DNA from 4 places in the Martelella sp. FLE1502 genome. Region 1 is predicted to be linked to each of the others. Evidence: predicted binding sites of a transcription regulator. Region 1 holds the regulator's gene; each other region holds the start of a gene.
What was found. The regulator LexA, encoded in region 1, represses DNA repair genes until DNA is damaged. The targets are predictions, from matches to a motif close to TGTTCNNNNTGTGTTCNG.
Positions count from the first base shown of each region.

Region 2: V6767_RS14090 (helicase-related protein) is a predicted target of LexA. The motif match lies at 1,621-1,638, and genes of this name have one in related genera.
Region 3: V6767_RS15485 (glycosyl transferase) is a predicted target of LexA. The motif match lies at 1,391-1,408, and genes of this name have one in related genera.
Region 4: recA (recombinase RecA) is a predicted target of LexA. The motif match lies at 2,003-2,020, and genes of this name have one in related genera.

Region 1 covers NZ_JBAKFQ010000014.1:84,845-88,221, forward strand. The annotation lists gene V6767_RS13540 (ComEC/Rec2 family competence protein) at 1-1,755, shown strand, start outside; gene lexA (transcriptional repressor LexA) at 1,709-2,416, opposite strand; gene V6767_RS13550 (YrhK family protein) at 2,564-3,337, opposite strand.
Region 2 covers NZ_JBAKFQ010000015.1:69,357-72,733, reverse strand. The annotation lists gene V6767_RS14100 (DUF6622 family protein) at 114-626, opposite strand; gene V6767_RS14095 (LytTR family DNA-binding domain-containing protein) at 706-1,515, shown strand; gene V6767_RS14090 (helicase-related protein) at 1,877-3,377, shown strand, end outside.
Region 3 covers NZ_JBAKFQ010000018.1:50,788-54,164, forward strand. The annotation lists gene V6767_RS15475 (ribonuclease HII) at 1-56, opposite strand, end outside; gene V6767_RS15480 (PA0069 family radical SAM protein) at 185-1,297, opposite strand; gene V6767_RS15485 (glycosyl transferase) at 1,479-1,997, shown strand; gene moaB (molybdenum cofactor biosynthesis protein B) at 2,024-2,557, opposite strand; gene V6767_RS15495 (4-(cytidine 5'-diphospho)-2-C-methyl-D-erythritol kinase) at 2,554-3,377, opposite strand, start outside.
Region 4 covers NZ_JBAKFQ010000004.1:122,608-125,984, forward strand. The annotation lists gene alaS (alanine--tRNA ligase) at 1-721, opposite strand, end outside; gene recA (recombinase RecA) at 863-1,948, opposite strand; gene V6767_RS05210 (SulP family inorganic anion transporter) at 2,147-3,377, opposite strand, start outside.

The DNA.
Region 1 (3,377 bases):
GCCAATGCGATCATCACCGGCGAGCGGCGGGCGCTGAGCGACGACACGCTCGATGCGCTGCGCAATGCCGGTCTTGCCCACATCATTGCCATTTCCGGCCTGCACATGGCGCTCGCCGCCGGCATTTTCTTCTCAAGCCTCAGGCTGCTGCTGGCGCTGTCGCCACGTGCGGCCGAGGCGGTTTCGACCAAGAAGATCGCAGCGGCCGCGGCGATCGCGGCGGCGCTGTTCTATCTGCTGATATCGGGCATGCAGGTGTCCGCCGAACGGGCCTTCATCATGCTGGCCGTCATGCTGGCGGCGGCGATCTTCGATCGTCCGGCGATCAGCCTGCGCAATGTCGCGCTTGCAGCGCTGGTGATTCTGGTCGTGACGCCCGCCGAAGTGGTGGGGCCGGGCATGCAGATGTCCTTTGCCGCCACGCTGGCGCTGATCGCGGGCTATGGCGCATGGCAGCGCCGGCCCGCTCAAGGATTTCGCCAAAGCCGCGGGCCGCTCCGCTGGCTCTGGATCGCAGCCTCCGGTATCGTGCTCACCGCGCTGATCGGCGGCTTGTCGACGACGCCGTTCGCCATCCATCATTTTTCCCGTATCGCGGGCTACGGGCTGCTTGGCAATCTGCTCGCCATGCCGGTGGTCACCTTCGTTGTCATGCCGGCCGGGCTTTTATCGCTCATCGCCATGCCGCTCAATCTTCACGCGCCGTTTCTGATCGTCATGGGCTGGGGGCTTGATTGGGTGATGCAGGCGGCGACTTGGGTCGATAGCCTTGGCGGCGCGTTTACCACAGGCCGCGCGCCGGAGGGGGTTCTGCTGCTGTTTCTCGCCGGCTTCCTGCCGCTCGTGTTGTTGCGCACGCGTCTGCGTCTCCTCGGTGTGATCCCGATAGCGGTTTCCTTCGCGCTGATCTCATGGCCGCGCGAGCCTCCGCCGCCGCAAATCCTGGTGGCTGGCGATGGCGATCTCGTGGCGATCGTCACCGGTAATGTCGCGGCTCTCACCACGAAGCGGCCGCCATCCTTCGTGTTCGAGCAATGGGAAACGGCACTCACACTCGCGGAGACGCTGCCGCCTGTGGAGGAAAGCGCGCTGGTGCTGAATGAGGAAGATCGTTTCGCGCGGCTCGAAGCAACGGATATGGCGAGCGCCGCGCGGGCGCTCAGCGAAACGATCACCGAATCCGCCCGGACGCCCGGCACCTTCCGCTGCAAGAAGGATGCATGGTGCTATGCGACCTTGATGGGCCTCAGAATCATGACGGTCGACCGGCCGGCTTTTGCCGGCCTTGCCTGCGACAATGCCGATATCGTCGTCAGCCGTTACCGCCCCGGATTCCAGACCTGCCGTTCCGGCGCATACCTCGTCACGCCAGCAATGCGCCGCCAGCACGGCGCCTTTCAATTCACGCTCCCGCCGGCGGCTGGTCGAAATATGGACGACGGCGACATACGGCGCTCGGTCGCGGAGCCGGGCAGGGGCAGCGAACCCGATCAGCAGGCAGGCAACGCCAATCCGTTGCCGGGAGGCATCGCGGATGCGAAAGCGCAACCGCCCCCGCCAGTGCTCGTAAAACCATCCTGCGGCCCGATGACGATCTCAGTCAGCACATCGGTCAGAGCACTGACCCGCCCGTGGAACAGGCACCGGCTTTATGACTGGCGCTCCGGCGAATATCTGCCGGTGATCGCGGTTCCGCAGACGCTCACCTTCAGTGGTAACGGCGGATCAGGCCGACCAGCTTGCCCTGCACCTTGACCTGGTTTGCCGAAAAGATACGGGTCTCGTAGGCCGGATTGGCCGCTTCCAGCGCGATCGAGGCGCCCTTGCGGCGGAACCGCTTCAGGGTCGCTTCCTCGTCATTGACGAGCGCCACGACGATATCGCCGGGCGAGGCGGTGGCGATATTGCGGATGATCACCGTGTCGCCGTCGAAAATTCCGGCCTCGATCATCGAATCGCCCTGCACCTCCAGCGCATAATGTTCGCCCGCGCCCAGCATTTCAGCCGGCACGGTGATCTGATGGGTGTTTTCCTGGATTGCGGAGATCGGCACACCGGCGGCGATCCGGCCCATGACTGGAATGCCCGCCGAGCCGCCGTCATTGGCGCTGGCCGGCGCCTTCGGCTCTTCCTGTTTCTTGCCGAGCGAGCCCTCGATCACGCTTGGCGAGAAACCCCGGCGCGGCTGCTGGCCGATCGCGCTGTCCGGCATGCGCAGGATTTCGAGCGCCCGGGCGCGGTTGGGAAGCCGGCGGATGAAGCCGCGTTCCTCCAGCGCGGTGATCAGCCGGTGTATGCCGGATTTCGACGCGAGGTCCAGCGCCTCCTTCATTTCATCGAAGGACGGCGGAATGCCGGTCTCTTTCATCCGTTCATGAATGAAATACAGCAATTCCTGTTGTTTGCGTGTCAGCATTTCCTGCCCCTGGCCCTTCGAAACAAATCCAGAACGAATATACATGTTCTCACTGTGTTCCGCAAGCCCGGGGAAGTCCCGGCAATCAAGGGGTTTCGCGCCGCCGGTGCGGGGCGGGACACGAATCGACAAACCGCGAGGTCGGTTTCACTCTTCCCAGCGTTTCTTCCTTCTGGGCGCCAGCGGCTTCAGCGGGTGGAGCGCATAGGATGTCGGTTTTCCCAGTGCGGTGGCGACCACGCGATAGGCGCGGCGGTAGTTGAACAGACCGCCGATGAAGAACAGGACGCTGCCGACCAGATATTGCCACGCCAGGAAACCGTCCAGCAGGGTTTCGTCGCGCTCGCTGGCAAGCGTCCAGAGATAGGGGATGGAGGCGACGGCAAAGAGCGCCGAGCCGACCACGAAGGTCAGGGCCGTCAGGTTCATCATCTGCAGGGTGACGAGATCGTCGGCCTGGACGATCTGGATGACGTTGATGACCGCGCCGACCACGAACAAGACGCTGCCGATGATGAAACACCACGCGCCGGCCTTGGGAAGGTCGACGGACGACAGAAAGAAAACGCTGCCAACCACGAACAGCGCGGTTCCAAAGACATAGGTCCAGGCCGCCCAGGCTTCCAGCCTGTCCCACAGCGTTTCCGGGTCCTTGCGCTGCCTGGCGTAGACGAAGACCTCGATCAGGTCATGGCCAGTCACGAGCAGATAGATCAGCGAGCCGAAGAAGAATATCCAGGCGCCAAGATCGGCATAGGATGAAAGCGCCGGAAAGAAGCAGATGCTGCCGAAAATGAAGATCAGCCCGCCGGCCTGATAGGCGATCGCGTTGATCGTCTCCCAGCGGAAATTCTTTCGCTTAGCCGGCGTATCGGCAATCACGTCATGAAGACGCGGTCGATTGACGAACATATGCGGCATGCGGTCCCTCGAGATTGATACGCCTGGCGCTTGGCCGCGT
Region 2 (3,377 bases), on a different contig from region 1:
CTTGAAAAATATGGTTAACAAATCCTTCCCGCACCATATCTAGCGGTGAACAAAACCGGAAAATCGCCGGGTAAGCGATTCGTCGCTGATTCGTTCCGGCTTTGACCTGAAAGTTAATGCGAAGCACTTTCACCGGCTTTTGCGAGCCTCTTTACCTTGAGCAGATAGGCCGCGGCGCGAGCGGTGGAAAAGCCCGTGGCGAGGCCGATGACGGCGTTGACCGCGAGCATGAAAAGCACGTTGTTGGCCAGACCCGGGTTTACGGCGAGGCCGGCATTCTGCGCATAGAGCGCGGCAAACAGCGCCAGAACCATCGCCAACGTGTGCCATTCGCCCTCGACACGGGCGCGGTTCCCGCCGGCATAGGAAAGCCGATCCTGCGGCCGCAGCATGACCGTCAGCAACGCGCCGACAATGAGGCCACCGACGAGCCCGACAAGCACCGCATGGGTGTAGTCAAGCGTGGCCAGCCGGTGACCGGCGAGAAACAGAAACAGAAGCGGCAGGATCACGAAGGCGCGCAGATGAACATCGCGCGGATAAAGCCGCTTCACGCCGCGATAGACGAGCAGCGCCAGGATGAGCCAGACGTAAAGGGGCGTGCCTTTGATGATGTCGATAAACATGTCCGCTGTTCCTTTCATCTTGGGGAAACGATAACCTCGGCCGCTGCCATAACATTCCGGGACATCGGGAAAACAGGGAATGAACGAACTGCGCGAAAACTTCGCGAATGACAGCGGCCTGCAATTCACGCTTCGCCAGATGCGGCGCGATCTCGCCAATTGGCGGGTGCATGGCCTGCTTCTTATCCTCGCCGCCGTGCTCGCCTGGTCCGGCCCGTTCGATACGCAATCGGCGTTTTCGCTCGTCGGGCGCTTCGCCTTCTGGGGGGCAACCACGTTTCTGACCTATTGGGCGGCGCATTTCTTTGCAAAGTGGACGCGGTTTCACCTCAGAGCCCGCCGGACGCCGCGCCATTACGCGCTTGTGGCCGTCATTCTCGTTGCGGGTTCTGTCGCCACCATTGCGGTGCTGCCTGTCACGATCGCGGTCGAGGGCCTTGCGGCGCTCGCGCCCTCTGCGATCGCCGCGACCGCGACCCATGCCTTCATCATCGCCACCGCCGCCGTTGCGGCAATGGAGCTTCTTGCGCGCGACGAGTCGGTGGAAGCGGAGACGCCGCAAAGGCCCGAACCGCCGCGACTGCTAACGCGCCTGCCGGTCGAGAGGCGCGGACCGCTGATCTCGCTCAGCGTCAGCGACCACTATGTCGAGGTCACCACCGGCGCGGGCCGCCACATGCTGCTGATCCGGCTGAAGGATGCCATCGACGAGACTGCCCCCGTAAACGGTCTGCAAATCCACCGCTCCCACTGGGTTGCGCTCGATGCCGTCTCTGCCGTCCGGCGCGAGAGTGGCAAGGTGTTCGTCGAAACCACCGCCGGCGACCGCCTGCCCGTCAGCCGTTCCTGTCTCGACGACCTACGTCGGTCAGGCCTTCTGGTGCGTTGAGGCAAATGGTTAATGCGACGGCCGAATCCGGCGCTTCGCCATGGCCCCGGGAAAATCCGAATCCAGATGTGGACCGCCCGCAGTCCCTTTCCGCAATATCTAGCCGTGAACAAATCGGGAAAACGACAGAGTCAGCGATTCGTCTGTGATTCGTTCGCATCTGTTCCAAAACTTAACGGAACGGCGTTTTCGCGGCCGAAATCCAAAGGCCCCTCTTGCTTGTCGGCGATCGGCAGGCCATCTATAGGCGAGCGACCGCTGCGGGCCGATGGAGCCGGCCCGCGCGGATATGAAAGACCGTCGGGGGCGAGCATTTGGCCCCGGCCACATCATTCGGGACCGGACATTGAATTCTGAAGCAATGATCTTGAGCGGGCGCGGCGTTACCGCGATGCTCGGTCCGACCAATACCGGCAAGACCCATTTCGCGATCGAGCGCATGGTGGCGCATTCCTCCGGCGTCATCGGCCTGCCGCTGCGCCTGCTGGCGCGCGAGGTCTATACCCGCATCGTCGAACGCGTCGGCGTCAACAATGTCGCGCTGATCACCGGCGAGGAGAAGATCGCCCCGCCGAAAGCGCGTTTCAGCGTCTGCACCGTGGAAGCCATGCCGCGCGAGGCCGATGTCGCCTTCGTCGCCATCGACGAGGTGCAGCTCGCCAGCGACATGGAGCGCGGCCACATCTTCACCGACCGCATCCTGCATCTGCGCGGGCGCGAGGAAACGTTGCTTCTCGGCTCGGCGACCATGCGGCCGATCCTGCAGAAACTGCTTCCCGGCATTTCCGTGGTCGAGCGGCCGCGCCTGTCGCAGCTTTTCTATGCCGGCCAGAAGCGGATCACGCGCCTGCCGCGACGCTCCGCCGTCGTCGCCTTTTCCACCGAGGAAGTCTATTCGATCGCCGAGCTGATCCGCCGCCAGCGCGGCGGGGCGGCGGTGGTGCTGGGCGCGCTTTCGCCACGCACCCGCAACGCCCAGGTCGAGCTCTACCAGAACGGCGACGTCGAATACCTGGTGGCGACCGACGCGATCGGCATGGGGCTCAATCTCGATGTCGACCACGTCGCCTTTGCCCAGGACCGCAAATTCGACGGCCATCAGTATCGCAATCTCAACCCCGGCGAACTCGGCCAGATCGCGGGCCGCGCCGGACGCCACATGCGCGACGGCACGTTCGGCGTCACCAGCAGGGTCGCGCCGTTCGACGATGAACTCGTGGAACGGCTGCAATCGCACCAGTTCGATCCCGTCCGTGTGCTGCAATGGCGTTCCAAGGCGCTCGATTTCTCCTCGCTCGACAGCCTGAAGGCGAGCCTTGACGACGTGCCGCGCGTGCCGGGCCTGACGCGGGCGCTGCCGGCGGTCGACCAGCGCGCGCTCGAATTTCTGGCGCGCAATCCCGACGTTGCCGGCAAGGCCGATCGCCGCGCCCGCATCGAGCTTCTGTGGGAAGCCTGCGCGCTGCCGGATTATCGCCGGATCACCCCCGCCCAGCATGCCGAGCTGATCGCCTCGCTCTATCTCGACCTTGTCGAGCACGGCACGGTGGACGAGGATTTCCTGGCAAAGCAGGTAAAACACGCCGACCGGATCGATGGCGAAATCGATACGCTGTCGGCGCGGATTGCCCAGATCAGAACATGGACTTATGTTTCGAACCGGCCCGGATGGCTTGCCGATCCGACACACTGGCAGGAAAAGACACGGAAAATCGAGGATCGGCTGTCAGATGCGCTGCATGAGAGGTTGACGAAACGCTTCGTTGACCGCAGGACATCTGTGCTGATGAAGCGCCTGAGAGAGAATGCGATGCTTGAAGCTGAAGTGAGCGTGAATGGTGATGTCTTTGTCGAAGGACATC
Region 3 (3,377 bases), on a different contig from region 1:
ACCGCCGGCGGCAGATCGAAAAGGGCAGGAGAATCGGAAGGAAGCGCGGATGACATTGCGTCATTTCACACCGCCTTCCGATCTCCCGCAAGTCCCCTTCGGAGCAATTCTGAAAACTGCTCATGTGCGGCAGTGAAGGGGACTTCCTCGGCCGGGTCCAAGGGCTCTCCCGGCCGGAAAGGAATTAGAACAGGTTGAGCTGCGCGCCTCCGCCATCGGGCGGGGTGAACAGGTCTTCCCGCAGGGTCGTGCTGCGGCGGGTGAGCTTCAGCCGCTTGACGGCAATTTCGAATCGGCGGGCGATCTGCCAGGCATAGGGACCGCTGCCCTTCATCCGCTTGCCGAATTCGGCATCATAATCCTTGCCGCCGCGCATCGAGCGGATCAGGCTCATCACATGGCGATAGCGGTCCGGGTGATGCTCCAGCAGCCAGTCCTTGAACAGCGGCGCGACTTCAAGCGGCAGACGCAGCAGAATATAGCTCGCCTCGCTCGCCCCGGCGGCAGCGCCGCTGTCGAGAATGCGCTCCAGCTCGTGATCGGTCAGCACCGGAATGATCGGCGCCACGGAAATGCCGACGGGTATGCCGGCGCCTGCAAGCGCGCGGATCGTCTCCAGCCGGCGCGGCGGCGTGGCGGCGCGCGGCTCCATGCTGCGGGAAAGCTTGCGGTCGAGCGTGGTCACCGACATCGAAACCTTGACCAGATGCTTTTCCGCCATCTGCGACAGGATGTCGATATCGCGCAGGATCAGCGCGGATTTGGTGGTGATGGAAACCGGATGGTTGGCATCGGCAAGCACTTCCAGCACCTGGCGCATGATCCGCCATTCCTTTTCCACCGGCTGATAGGGATCGGTATTGGTGCCGATCGCGATGGTCTTGGCGTGGTATCCGGGTTTGGAAAGCTCGCGGGCAAGCTGGCGCGGCGCATCGGGCTTGGCAAACAGCCGGGTCTCGAAATCGAGCCCGGCAGAGAGCCCCATGAAGCCGTGGGTAGGCCGCGCAAAGCAGTAGATGCAGCCATGTTCGCAGCCGCGATAGGGGTTGATCGAGCGTTCGAACGGCACGTCCGGCGAGGTGTTGCGGGTGATGATCGACTTCACCTTCTCGACCTGCACCTCGGTGGAAAAGGCCGGCAGGTCCTCCTCCAGATGCCAGCCGTCGTCAAAGCGCTCGCGGCTTACCGGCTCGAACCGGCCGGACGGGTTGGCGGTCGCCGCGCGGCCGCGCCTGCGGCCGGTCTCGACCGGCTCGAAATGTCGGGTCGGAGGCGGCGTGAAGCCGGCGATGTCCATATCGAAAGCGTCTTCCATGATCATCTCCCGTCTGTTGCGCCGACGGATCTTCGTGTCCGTTCGCAACACTGAGGGAAAATATAGGTTAACTTTTAGAACAAAGCAAGAACATATGGCGCGCCTTCCGTTCACATGGGCCTTGGCCCTTGGCAAGAGCCCTGCAAATTGCCTAAATAACGGCATGTTAAGCGTTCTGATCGAAAGCAGAAATCAGGAAGCCGAGCTTGCGCACACGCTCTCGGCCCTGGTGGCAGGCGCCGTCGAGGGGCTTGTCAGCGATGTCATTGTTCTCGAACACGGCGGCGGCGAGGGCGTCGAACGCGTGGCCGATGCCGCCGGCTGCCGGTTCATGCGCAGCTGGGATCTGCCCGACGTCATCCGCCAGTCGCGCGGCGACTGGGTGCTCGTTCTGGAGCCCGGCGCGCGGCCGCTTTCCGGCTGGGTGGAGGCGGTGTCCGATCATATCGCGCTGGAAAACAGCCCTGCGCGGTTCTCGCGCTCGAAAAGGCACCGCCGTTCGCTCTGGCAACGGCTTTTTGCGAAACGGTGCCCGCTGGAAGTCGGCGTGCTTTTGCCAAAGCCAATGGCCCTGGAAAAGGCCAGCACTGGCGGTGATTCGCCCTTCATGCTCGCCCGCCGGCAGATGACGCGGCGGCTTTCCTGCGAGATCATTCCGGCCTGGGCGATGATTCGCACCTGACCCGAATCAGGCGCGATGCCGGCGTTTTACGCGTTCCGCTTCAGGTGCTCATCGAGCCGAGGCATGATTTCCACGAAATTGCAGGGCATGTGGCGGTAGTCGAACTGCTGGGCGATGATCCCGTCCCAGCCATCCTTGCAGGCGCCGGGCGAGCCCGGCAGCACGAAGACGAAGGTTTTCCCGACAAGCCCGGCGGTCGCGCGCGACTGCACCGTCGAGGTGCCGATCTTCTCGAACGAAATCCGGTGGAAGATTGCTGAGAAGCCCTCCATCCGCTTGTCGAACAGCGGCTCGATCGCCTCCGGCGTCACATCGCGGCCGGTAAAGCCGGTTCCGCCGGTGGTCACCACCACATCAATCCCGTCATCGTCGCACCACGCCTTCACTGTCTCTGCAATTTGCGCCCGGTCGTCGCCGACGATGCGGCGATCGGCCAGAACATGACCCGCGGTCTCGATCCGCGCGGCCAGCGTATCGCCGGAACGGTCGTCGGCCAACGTCCGGCTGTCGGAAACGGTGAGAACGGCAAAGCGCACGGGAATGAAGGGGCGATCGCTCATGCGGCATCTCCTGCGGCAAGTGTGGGCGTGGCAACGACAAACCAGTCGGGATAGGCCGCCGCAAGGTTACGCGCCGCAATCTCGGCGCTCGCAAGATCGAGGTAGAGACCGAAACAGGTCGCGCCCGATCCCGACATGCGGACAAGCTCGGTCCCGGTCGCCGCCAGCGCATCGGTCACGGCGTGGATCACCGGCGCGATCCGGCTTGCGGGAAATTGCAGATCGTTGCGGGCGCGCTTGATGAGGGCAAGCCAGTCCTCGGCCCGGCGTGGCATATCGCCGTCCAGAATTGGTGAGTTATCGCGATGTTCGAGCGCTCTGAAAACCTCGGGCGTAGAGACTTGGTGCAAGGGGTTTGCAAGCACGAGGAAGAGCCTCGGAAACCCGGCTATCGGCGTTATCGTATCGCCGATCCCCCGGGCAAACAGCGGCTTTCCGGCAAGACACATCGGCACGTCGGCGCCAAGCGAAAGCGCGAGCGATGCGGGCACTTCGCCGGGCAGCCGCCAGAACCGCGCAAGGCCGCGCAAGGTCGCGGCTGCATCCGCTGAGCCGCCGCCGATGCCGGATGCGGGCGGCAATTGCTTTTCCAGATGGATATGCACAGGCGTCGCCGAAAGCCCTTCTGCCTCGGCATGTTCGCGCAACAGATTGCGGGCCTTCAGCACAAGATTGCCGCGCTCGGCATCATCGCCGCGCGGAACCGCGTCGCCAAACGGGCCGGAAAGCGTGAAAAGATCGGCCTCAGCTTCCGCGAAGGTCAGCCGGTCGCCGAAGGCGGCGAAGGTCACCAGCGTGTCGAGCAGGTGGTAGCCATCGC
Region 4 (3,377 bases), on a different contig from region 1:
TGCCCTGCAGCACGGCCGCGACCCGCTCCAGGCCCATGCCGGTATCGATCGAGGGACGCGGCAGGTTCTCGCGGCGGTCGGCGGAAATCTGCTCATACTGCATGAACACCAGGTTCCAGATCTCGATGAACCGGTCGCCATCCTCTTCCGGCGAACCGGGCGGGCCGCCCCAGATATGATCGCCATGATCGTAGAAGATTTCGGAGCAGGGGCCGCAGGGGCCGGTATCGCCCATCGACCAGAAATTGTCCGAGGTCGCGATCCGGATGATGCGCTCGTCGGGCAGGCCGGCGATCTTCTTCCAGAGGTTAAAGGCCTCGTCGTCCTCGTGGTAGACGGTGACCAGCAGCTTGTCCTTGGGAAGCGCGAATTCGCCGGTGATCAGGTTCCAGGCAAGCGAGATCGCGCGCTCCTTGAAGTAATCGCCGAAGGAGAAATTGCCCATCATTTCGAAGAAGGTATGGTGGCGCGCTGTATAGCCGACATTGTCGAGGTCGTTATGCTTGCCGCCGGCGCGCACGCATTTCTGCGCGGTGGTCGCGGTCGAGTACGGCCGCGATTCAAGCCCGGTAAAGACGTTCTTGAACGGCACCATTCCGGCATTGGTGAACATCAGCGTCGGGTCGTTATGCGGCACCAGCGGACTGGACGCGACAACTTCATGTCCATTCTGCTTGAAGTAGTCGAGAAAGGTCGACCGGATTTCATTCACGCCATTCATGCTGCGCACGTCCCTTTGAATTCTGGTGTGTCCGTTTCCCGGCTTTTAACGACAGGCGAAGATACTGTCCAGACAAGAGAAAACAGCGGCCCGAGAAAGCCGCTGTTTCGTCGAAATCTCGAAATGTCCTTACAACAGATCTCAGTCGTCGTTGGTGCCGGTGGCATCGCCGCCGTCTTCATCCGTATCGAGCAGACCTTCCGAAAGCAGGCCGGCATTCTGGCGCAGCGCAAGCTCGATCTCGTCGGCGATCGCCGGGTTTTCCTTCAGGAAAGTCTTTGCGTTTTCCCGGCCCTGGCCGAGACGCTCGCTATTATAGGAGAACCAGGAGCCGGACTTCTCGACGATGCCGGCCTTGACGCCGAGGTCGATGAGCTCGCCGGTCTTGGAAACGCCCTCGCCATACATGATGTCGAACTCGACCTGCTTGAAGGGCGGGGCCATCTTGTTCTTCACCACCTTCACGCGGGTCTGGTTGCCGACCACCTCGTCGCGATCCTTGACCGCGCCGATCCGGCGGATGTCGAGACGGACGGAGGCGTAGAATTTCAGCGCGTTGCCGCCGGTGGTGGTTTCGGGCGAGCCGAACATGACGCCGATCTTCATGCGGATCTGGTTGATGAAGACGACCATGCAGTTGGAGCGGGAGATCGAGCCGGTGAGCTTGCGCAGCGCCTGGCTCATCAGGCGGGCCTGGAGGCCGGGGAGGCTGTCGCCCATCTCGCCCTCGATTTCAGCGCGCGGGGTGAGGGCGGCAACCGAGTCGATCACGATCACGTCGAGCGCGCCGGAGCGCACCAGCGTATCGGCGATTTCAAGCGCCTGCTCGCCAGTGTCGGGCTGGGAGATCAGGAGGTCGTGCAGGTCGACGCCGAGCTTGCGGGCATAGACCGGATCAAGCGCATGCTCGGCATCGATGAAGCCGCAAATGCCGCCATTCTTCTGCGCCTCGGCCACCGTCTGCAGCGCGAGCGTGGTCTTGCCCGAGCTTTCCGGGCCGTAGATTTCGATAATGCGTCCCTTGGGCAGGCCGCCAATGCCGAGCGCGATATCGAGGCCGAGCGAGCCGGTCGACACGGTTTCGATCTCGACGACGCTGTCATTGGCACCGAGCTTCATGATCGAGCCCTTGCCGAACGAGCGCTCGATCTGGGAAAGTGCCGCTTCCAGCGCCTTGCTCTTGTTCACCGATTTTTCCTCGACGAGTTTTAGTGAATTCTGTGCCATGGACCTTATCCCTTGTTGTCGCTGCCGCCTAGACGATTTCAGAATTTACATATTTGTACTCCATTTGTTCCATATCCGCAAGCCCCCGTCAAATCATTGTTTTATATATAGAAAGGCAACAATGTTCCGGTTATGTATTTCCGCTCGAAAGCTTGTGTACGGCGTTGCGGGAGGAGGAAGGCGCCCGTGGTACCCGCCTCAGTCCGCCGTTTCGTTTTTCTCGGCTTCGATTCGTGCGGCCGCCTCGTCGAGGGTGGCGCAATAGGCGACGCGCGGCTCCGAAATCCCGTGGCTTTCGAGGATAGACCGGACGCTCGGCGTCGCGCCGGCGAGCAGAACTCGAACTCTGCTGTGTTCGGCCTTGCCGATCGTGCCCTCCAGCACGTTGGCGGCGGAGGAATCGACATAAGGGACATCGGAGAGATCGAGCACGAAATTGCGCGCGCCGCCGGCCACCCGGTCGAGCACGGAGCCGACGGTGGCGGCCGCGCCGAAGAAGAACGCGCCGGAAATGCGGTAGACCACAGTGTCGGGATCGGTATTGGCGATTGGGGCTTCCGGGCGGGTGTTGTAGTCGGAATATGGGTTTACGGCGACATTCTTGCCCATGCGGTCGATGAACATGACGGCGCCGAGCGCGAAACCGGCGACGATGCCCTCCGTCAGGTCGCGGAAGACGACGAGCAGAAGCGTCACGAGCAGGATGACGGCATCGCCGCGCGACGTGCGCAGCAGCGTCCGGATCGCGGCCTTTTCCACCATCGTCCAGGCGACGACCGCCAGAACGCCGGCAAGGGTTGCGAGCGGAATGAAGCGGGCCAGCGGCGCTGCGACGATCATGAACAGCAGCAGGAACAGTGAATGCAGCATGCCGGAAAACGGGCTGGTCGCCCCAGCGCGCACATTGGTCGCGGTGCGGGCGATGGTTCCGGTCACGCAGATGCCGCCGAACAGGCCGGAGGCGATATTGGCCACGCCCTGGCCGACCAGTTCCATGTTGGAGCGATGCCGGCGCCCGGTCATGCCGTCGGCGACAACGGCGGAGAGCAGCGATTCGATCGAGCCCAAGAGCGCGAAGGCGAAGGCGTCGGGCAACACGGCGATGACCTTCTGAAGCGACAGCGCGGGCAGGGCCGGGGACTGCAGCCCGCGCGGCAATCCGCCGAACTGGCTGCCGATGGTTTCCACCGGCAGGTTGAGGGCAGAGGCCGCGAGGGTTGCAACGGCAACGGCGATCAGCATGCCCGGCCAGCCCGGCCGGAAGCGCTTCACGGCTACGATGATGGCGATGGTCAGCACCGCTATGGCAACGGCCGAAATATTGGTGGTGCCGACATATTGCGCCAGATAGGCCACCTTTTCGGCGAAGGGCCCTGGCTCCTTTCCGGGCAGATCGAGGCCGAAGATCGCGGAAAGCTGGCTGGCGAAG